2 regions of the Thermophilibacter sp. genome follow, and region 1 is predicted to be linked to the other one. Evidence: predicted binding sites of a transcription regulator. Region 1 holds the regulator's gene; the other holds the start of a gene.

Region 1 (4,200 bases):
CATGGCGGCGGAGAGGCCCTTGGTGGCGCCCACCGCGAGGATGGGGCTGATGAAGGCGAAGGAGCTGCCGAGGTAGCTCGGGATCTTGTTGCCGGTGACGAGCAGGTAGCAGATCGTGCCGATGCCCGAGCACATGATGGCCACGTTGGGGTCGAGCCCGGTGAGGACCGGTACGAGCACCGTGGAGCCGAACATGCTCATCATGTGCTGGATTCCCAGCGGGATGGCGCGTCCGACGGAGACGCGGTCGTCCACACCGATGACCTCGCGCTCGTGTGCGCTCATGGACCACTCCCTTCAGTCGAGACGTATGAAAAAGGCCCGGCCGCTTGCGACCGGGCCATGAGGCCAAACCCCTACGAGAAGAGCGGCGAGAGGAAGTACACGATGAAGGCGAGCGTGGCGACCCACATGAGCGGCTTGATCTTGTCGAGCTTGCGGCCGAAGATAGCGCAGACGACATAGGCGATGAAGCCGAAGCCGATGCCGGCGGAGATCGAGTACGTCATGCAGATGCCCGCCACGATCATGAACGCCGGGAAGCCCTCCTGGATGTCCCCCCAGTTGATGCTCGACACGTCGCCCATCATGAGGTAGCCAACGTAGACGAGCGCGCCGCAGGTGGCGGCACCGGGCACACAGTTGATGATCGGCGAGAAGAACGCGGCGAGCAGGAACAGGACGCCCGTGGTGATGGAGGTGAGGCCCGTGCGGCCACCGTCGGCCGCGCCGGAGGTGGACTCGACGAAGGTGGTGATCGAGGAGGCGCCCACGAGGCCGCCCACCGCGGCGGCGGCGGAGTCGACGATCAGGATCTCCTTGATGTTCTCGACGTTGCCGTCCTCGGTGAGGAACTCGCCCTGCTTGGCGACGGCCATCGCGGTGCCCATGGTGTCGAAGAAGTCGGACATCATGAGCGAGAAGGCCAGGATGAGCAGGGCCGGGTCGGTGACGACCTTGGCGATGCCCATGACGCCGTTGGCGTCGCTCTGGAAGGGCGCGCCAAAGGTGGAGAAGTCAAGCGGAGAGACGATGGACGTCGGCATCGCGGTCACGCCGAGCGGGATGCTGCAGATCACGGCGACGAGGATGCCGAGGAGGATGGAGCCCTTGACGTGAAGGGCCTCGAACAGCACCGTCGCGACAATGGAGATCACGCCGATGGCGAAGGTGTTGTTGAGCTCACCGAGGCCGATCAGCGAGCCGCTCTGAACGATGATGCCGGCGTTGGAGAGGCCGATCATGGCGATGAACAGGCCGAGGCCCACCGAGATCGCGTGGCGCAGGGTCACGGGAATGGCATCCATGATGGCCTCACGCAGGCCACAGAGGACCAGGATGAGGATGGCAACGCCCTCGAGCAGGATGACGCCCATCGCGGCGTGCCAGTCGCCGCCGCACGTGGTGACGGCGGCGGTCGCGATCATGGAGTTGACGCCGAGGCCCGAGGCGCAGGCGAGCGGGCGGTTGGAGATGAGGCCCATGAGAATGGTCATGACGGCGGCGCCGACACACGTGGCCGTGACAAGAGCCGAGTTGGGGACATCGGGCATGCCCTCGCTCAGGATCAGCGGGTTGAGGAAGACGATGTAGGCCATCGCCAGAAACGTCGTGAGGCCGGCGCGCAGCTCCTGACCGGTGGACGTCCCCCTCTCTTCAAGATGCAGGAACTTGTCCATTAAGAGCCATCCCTTTCTGTCGTGCTTGTTGGACAACGTGCATGTCGTCGCCGCCGGAGGGCGGCGGGAGGACCGGGTTCGGGGCGTCAGACGCCGCTCGAGCCGAAGCCGCCCGTGCCACGGTCGGTCTCGTCGAGCTCGCTGACCTCCTGGAGGGTCACCTGCGGGACGCGCTGGATGACGAGCTGGGCGATGCGCTCGCCGCGCTCGATGCGGATGGGTCGCTCGTCGTCGAGGTTGACGGCGCAGACCTTGAGCTCGCCGCGATAGTGGGCGTCAACGAGCCCGGGGGTGTTGGCCATCGAGAGGCCCTCGCGCAGGGCCAGGCCGCTGCGGGGCTGCACGAAGCCCGCGTACCCCTCGGGAATGGCGACGGCCAGGCCGGTGCTCACGAGCCGGCGCTCGTGCGGGGCGAGCTCCACGTCCTCGTTGGCGCGCAGGTCGAGACCCGCGTCGCCCTCGTAGGCGTAGGTGGGCAGCTCCACGGATGGGTCGAGCCGCTTGATGGGCAGCGTGATGCGCTCGTCAGTCATGGGAAAGGCTCCTCAGCTCCTCGCTGAACTCCTCGATGTCCTTGAAGTCGCGGTAGACGGACGCGAAGCGAACGTAGGCGACCTTGTCCACGTCGAGCAGGCGCCTGAGCACTATGCTCCCGAGGTCGGCCGAGCTGACCTCGAAGGAGCCCTGGTCGCGCAGGGTGGCCTCGATATCGTCGATGAGGGCCGTGAGCTTCGAGACGGGAACGTTGCGCTTCACGGTGGCGGTCACGAGGCCCCTCATGAGCTTCTGGCGGTCGAAGGGCTCCTTGTGGCCGTCGCGCTTGACCACGATGAGCGGCATCTCCTCGCAGCGCTCGTAGGTCGTGAAGCGGAACCCGCACCCGGTGCACTCGCGGCGGCGCCTGATGGCATCGTTGCTCTCTGAGGGACGGGAGTCGACGACCTTGGACTCGTCGCAACCGCATCTGGGACAGCGCATCTAACCTCCTCGTGGCCAACGACTAGAGAAGGTATCACAAAACGTTCAAATCTCGCTGAGAAAGCCGATGTGGAAACGAACTGGAAAGAGCAGGGCTAGCCGACCGCCCCGACGGGCATTACGAGACGCTGGCCGACCGTGAGCTCGGCCGAGACGAGGCCGTTGCGCTCCATGGCCCAGGAGACCACCTCGGAGACGGGGACGCCGTCGGGGTCAGAGGCCTCGGCGAGCGACCAGAGGGAGTCGCCGGGCCGCACCGTGACGACGCGCTCGGGAGCGCCGGAGAGCGCGGAGGCGTAGCCGGCGGACGCGCGCGCCTCCGTGAGCAGGGACCCGACGACGAGGGCGAGCACGACGACGGCGCCCGCCGCGACGAACGCGAGCGCCTGGCGGGGCGAGAGTCGACTGCTCGCGGCCGCGGACGCCTCGTGCCCACCTCGGCCGCCCTCTATCAGGACGAGCGTGCTCCGGGGCGCCACCTCGAGAGCGGCGTTTCCGTCAAAGGCCGTGAGGGCGGCTGTGGTGCGTGTCATCGTGCTCCCCTTTCGATCGCGCGTGTCACGACCCGTTATACGGAAGGGGCCGGACAGAAACCCCGCGCGCGGGACCGAACGTCTGTACCCAAGTATGACAGCACGTCTGTTCGTGTCAAGAAAAATCTCGAACACGTGTTTGCGCTTCGCCTCGATACGTCGTATCATGGGACCAGGAGAGAAGGAGGCACACATGGCCAGGGGAAAGCTCAGCAAGCGCCAGCTCGCGATCTACGACTACATCCGCGCCTACTCCGACGAGCACGGCTACCCGCCCTCGGTGCGCGAGATCGGCGCCGCGGTCGGCCTGGCCTCCCCCTCCACCGTTCACATGCACCTTAAGGTCCTCGAGGAGCGCGGCCTCATCAAGCGCGACTCCAAGAAGCCGCGCACCATCGAGGTTGTCGACAAGACCCCGGACGCGGGCGAGCCGCTCGCCAGCGTCTCGCAGGACGTCGACGCCGGCACCATCCGCCTGCCGCTCGTGGGCCGCGTGGCCGCCGGCACGCCCATCCTCGCCGAGCAGAACGTCGAGGAAACGCTCGCGCTCCCCACCTCGGTCGTCGGGGACGCGAGCTCGTTCGTCCTGCGCGTCCGCGGCGAGTCCATGGTCAACGCCGGCATCTTCGACGGCGACTACATCGTCGTCCGCGAGCAGCGCGACGCCCATGACGGCGAGATTGTCGTCGCCCTCATCGACGACTCGGCGACGGTCAAGACGTTCTACCGCGAGCGCGACCGCGTGCGTCTGCAGCCCGAGAACGACACGATGGAGCCCATCTACGTGCGCGACCCCGTGATCCTCGGACGCGTCACCGCGCTCATCCGCTCCATCTCGTGAGCGGCGCAGAGCGCGCCTCGGGCGGCCGCGTCCGTGTCTTCGACCTGGTGCGGGGCCTCTCCGTCGTCTCGATGGTGCTCTTCCACCTGTGCTACGACCTGCGCTACATCGCTGGCCTGCCCCTGGACTGGTTCGCGGGGCCGCTGCGCGAGGCCTGGCGCTGCTCGAT
Region 2 (4,200 bases), on a different contig from region 1:
CGCCCGAGCGACAGGCTCGCGAGGTTGCAGACCACGAAGTCCCCCGGGCGCGTGGTGGTGACGACCACGGTGTCGCCGTCGCGGGTCTCCACCTCGCGGGAGACCTCCTCGATCTCGCTGGTGTTCTGCGCGATCTCGGTGCAGAGGTTCGAGCAGTAGATCACGCCCGTGTGCGGGTTGGGGTTGGCGCGGTTCACGGCGTCGCGCATGAAGGCGAAGGGCGTGCCCGTCTCCACCGCGCTCTTGAGCACGAGGCGCACCACGTCCTTGACCGAGACCACGCGCTTCTCGATGCGCGGGTCGGCCACGCAGTCGAGGTAGCGGCGCTCCCACTCCTCGCCGAAGTAGTCCTCCAGCGCGTAGCCCTTCACGGTGAGGATGTCGTGCGGGCACATGAGGTGCCAGTTCTGGTCGAGGTCCTGCTCGGCCATCCGCCAGAAGAGGTCGGGGTAGCACACGGCCGGGAACACGTCGTGGGCCTTCATGCGGTCGTCGCCGTTGTTGGTGCGCAGCTGCAGGAACTCGGGCAGGTCGCGGTGCCAGGCGTCGAGGTAGACGGCCACGGCGCCCTGGCGCATGCCGAGCTGGTCGACGGCTACCGCGGTGTCGTTGATGACGCGGATCCAGCGGATCACGCCGCCCGCCACGCCCGAGAAGCCCCGGATCGAGCCTCCGGTGGCGCGCACCTTGCCGAGGTACATGCCCATGCCGCCGCCGAACTTGGAGACCTGCGCGAAGTTGTCCACGCTGCGGTAGATGCCCGTGAGCGAGTCGGGCACGGTGTCGATGAAGCAGCTCGAGAGCTGGTGGTGGGGCTTGCGCGCGTTGGAGAGGGTGGGCGTGGCCATCGTGACCTCGAGGCGCGAGAGCATGTCGTAGAAGCGGCGCACCCAGCCGAGACGGTCCGCGCGCTCGCGCAGCGCGAGGTGCAGCGCGATGCCGAGGAACATCTCCTGCGGGCTCTCGAGCGGAACGTGGTCGTGCGTGCACACCACGTAGCGCTTGACGAGAAGGTCGAGCCCCGCGTAGGTGAGCAGGTCGTCGCGGCGGTCGTCGATGAAGGTCGCCGCCTCGTCGATCTCGGCACGGGTGTAGCCCTCGAGGATGTAGCTGCCGTAGAGGCCCTCGTCGGTGAGGTGGCGCAGCTTGTCGTAGAGGGTGGCGAGGCCGCGCTCGCGCTCGGCGCGCGCGAGGGAGCGGTGGAACGAGAAGGCCAGCAGGCGCCCTGCCACGAGCTCCCAGCGCGGGGCCTCCTGGCTCGTGAGCTCGACGGCCGCCGTCGTCAGCAGGTCGAGGCGCTCGTCGGCCGCGGCGCCCCGCTTGAGGAAGGAGCGCCAGCGCGCCGCGAGCAGCGAGAGGGCGTACTCCGGCTCGGGGAAGTCCCGCTCGATGCGCGCCAGGCACGCACCGAGGCCCTCGACCCCCACGCCCTCGGCGAGGGCCTCCCGGGTCGCACGCAGCTCGGAGCGGCGGTGGCGATAGAGGATGTAGGCCTTGGCGGCGTCGAAGCAGCCCCGCTCCATGAGGGAGCGCTCCACGAGGTCCTGGATGCCCTCGACGGTCGTGACGTCCCGCGCCGCCATCGCGGCCTCCACGTCGGCGAGAAGGGCATCGAGAAGGGCGGCGTCGACCGGAGACCCCACCTCCTCGAGGGCGGCGCGCATGGCGGCCTTGATCTTGGCTCCGTCGTAGGGCTCGGTGCGGCCGTCGCGCTTGGTGATGGTTGCGGGCGTGGGTGTGCTCATGGTCGGTCCTCGTGCTCGTTGGCTGGCTGACGGTGCTCGGAGATGTCCACATGATGTGGATGCGTTTGGATTTGAACACAACATGCTGTGTCGTGGGACATATGCTATCAGACGCATGACATATTGGGAAGGGTCCACGTGCGGCTGAGGCCCGCGCCGCCGGCGGGCGGAGATTGTCGGCGGGCCACGTCCGTGGTTGCGCTATGATGGAACAGATGTTCCTTTCCGAGGAGGGCCATGTCCGTCTTTGACCGATACGCGCCGTTCGTGCAGGACTTCATCTACTCCCACGAGTGGGAGAGCCTGCGCGGCATCCAGGTCGCTGCCGGCGAGGCCCTCTTCGACACGGACGCCCACGTGCTGCTCTGCTCGTCCACGGCCTCCGGCAAGACCGAGGCGGCCTTCTTCCCCATCCTCACCGAGTTCTGGGAGAGCGCGCCCGCCTCGGTGGGCGCGCTCTACATCGGCCCCACCAAGGCGCTCATCAACGACCAGTTCTACCGCCTGACCGACCTCTGCGAGGAGGCGGGCGTGAGCGTGTGGCACTGGCACGGGGACGTCTCGGCCTCGCACAAGGCGCGCCTCATGCGCCGCCCCTCGGGCATCCTGCAGATCACGCCCGAGTCGCTCGAGGCGCTGCTCATGCGGCGCCACGCAGCCGTGGCCAAGCTCTTCTGCGACCTGCGCTACGTGGTCATCGACGAGATCCACTCGCTGCTGCGCCAGGACCGCGGCGGGCAGTGCCTCTGCCTCGTGGAGCGTCTGTCGCGCATCGCCGGCGTGGAGCCGCGGCGCGTGGGGCTCTCCGCGACCATCGGCGATCCCGAGGCCGTCGGCTCGTTTCTCGCCACCGGCACCAGCCGCGACTGCGTGATCCCGCGCGTCGAGGAGCCGCCCCGCACCTGGCGCATCTCGATGGAGCACTTCTACCAGAGCGGCCCCCAGGCCGACGAGGGTGCCGTGCCGTCCGCCGGCGGAGCGATCGAGGCCGACGTGATCTCGGTCGAGGCGGGGGCGCCGGAGCTACCTCCGTGCTCAAACAGCTTCGGCGCACAGAGCGCGCCTGCAGAACTGCGCGCGGAGGTAGCTCCGGCGCCCCTCGAGCCGGGCACTGATCTTGCCCCCGCCAACGCCGACCCCGGACTGGGATACATCTTTGAACATACAAAGGGCCACAAGTGCCTGATCTTCTCGAACTCGCGCGAGGAGGCCGAGGAGGTCTGCACCACGCTGCGCGCCTACTGCGAGTTCAACGGGGAGCCGGACCGCTTCCTCATCCACCACGGCAACCTCTCGGCCGCCATCCGCGAGGCCGCCGAGGAGCAGATGCGCGACGAGTCCTCCGACCTCTCGATCGTGGCGACCTCGACGCTCGAGCTGGGCATCGACGTCGGGCGCCTGGAGCGCGCCTTCCAGATAGACGCACCGTTCACCGTCTCGAGCTTCCTGCAGCGCATGGGGCGCACGGGCCGGCGCGAGCGCCCGCCCGAGATGTGGTTCGTCATGCGCGAGGAGCAGCCGGAGCCGCGCACCCTGCTGCCCGAGACCATACCCTGGAAGCTGCTGCAGGGCATCGCGCTCGTGCAGCTCTACCGCGAGGAGCGCTGGGTCGAGCCGCCCAACCTGGACCGTCTGCCCTACAGCCTGCTCTGCCACCAGACGCTCGCCACGCTCGCCTCCGAGGGCGAGCTCACGCCCGCGCAGCTCGCGAGCCGCGTGCTCACGCTCACCTACTTCCACCGCGTGAGCGCCGACGACTTCCGCGTCCTGCTGCGCCACCTCCTCGAGCGCGACTTCCTGGAGCGGACCGAGACGGGCGGGCTCATCGTGGGGCTCGCCGGCGAGCGCGTGACGAGCTCCTACAAGTTCTTCGCCGTCTTCCAGGAGAACGTCGAGTACACCGTGCGCGCCGGCTCCGAGGAGATCGGCACGCTCTGCGCGCCGCCCCCACCCGGCGAGAAGGTCGCCATCGCCGGGCACGTCTGGGTGGTGGACGAGGTGGACCACGAGCGCCACCTGCTCTACGTCACGCAGGTCAAGGGCAAGGTGCCCGCCTACTTCGGCGAGGTGGCCGGGGACATCAACACCCACGTGCTGGAGCGCATGCGGCGCGTCCTGGCCGAGCACGAGCCCTACCCCTACCTCATGGCCCACGCCCGCGCGCGCCTGCGCGACGCCCGCCACGTGGCGGCGGCCTCGCACCTCACGGACTCCCCGCTCGTCTGCCTGGGCGAGAACGACAAGGAGCAGACCATGTGGTGCCTGCTCCCCTGGCTCGGCAGCTACGCGTTTCTCGCCCTGGAGCGCCTGCTCAAGATCAAGTGCGCCGCCGATCTGGGCATCAAGGGGCTCGACTCCTCGCGTCCGTACTTCATGACCTTCGTCATGCGGGCCGACGAGCGCGCGTTCTTCTCGGTGGTGGCGGACGCCGCGGAGGCGCTCACGGACCCGATGG

What was found. Region 1 encodes NrdR, which represses ribonucleotide reductase genes. Its sites were predicted from a motif close to AAACACNATATATNGTGTTT; they were not measured.
Region 2: a site for NrdR is predicted at 1,819-1,838, ahead of ACWTSU_RS00805 (ribonucleoside-diphosphate reductase subunit alpha). Genes of this name have one in related genera too.

The regions. Positions count from the first base shown of each region.
Region 1 is NZ_CBIFYV010000064.1:212-4,411, reverse strand. Features, by position in the region: gene ACWTSU_RS05370 (uracil-xanthine permease family protein) at 1-285, opposite strand, end outside; gene ACWTSU_RS05365 (NCS2 family permease) at 357-1,679, opposite strand; gene dut (dUTP diphosphatase) at 1,766-2,212, opposite strand; gene nrdR (transcriptional regulator NrdR) at 2,205-2,657, opposite strand; gene ACWTSU_RS05350 (LysM peptidoglycan-binding domain-containing protein) at 2,753-3,190, opposite strand; gene lexA (transcriptional repressor LexA) at 3,384-4,031, shown strand; partial or broken gene ACWTSU_RS05340 (heparan-alpha-glucosaminide N-acetyltransferase domain-containing protein) at 4,028-4,200, shown strand, end outside.
Region 2 is NZ_CBIFYV010000006.1:28,608-32,807, reverse strand. Features, by position in the region: gene ACWTSU_RS00805 (ribonucleoside-diphosphate reductase subunit alpha) at 1-1,745, opposite strand, end outside; gene ACWTSU_RS00800 (DEAD/DEAH box helicase) at 1,983-4,200, shown strand, end outside.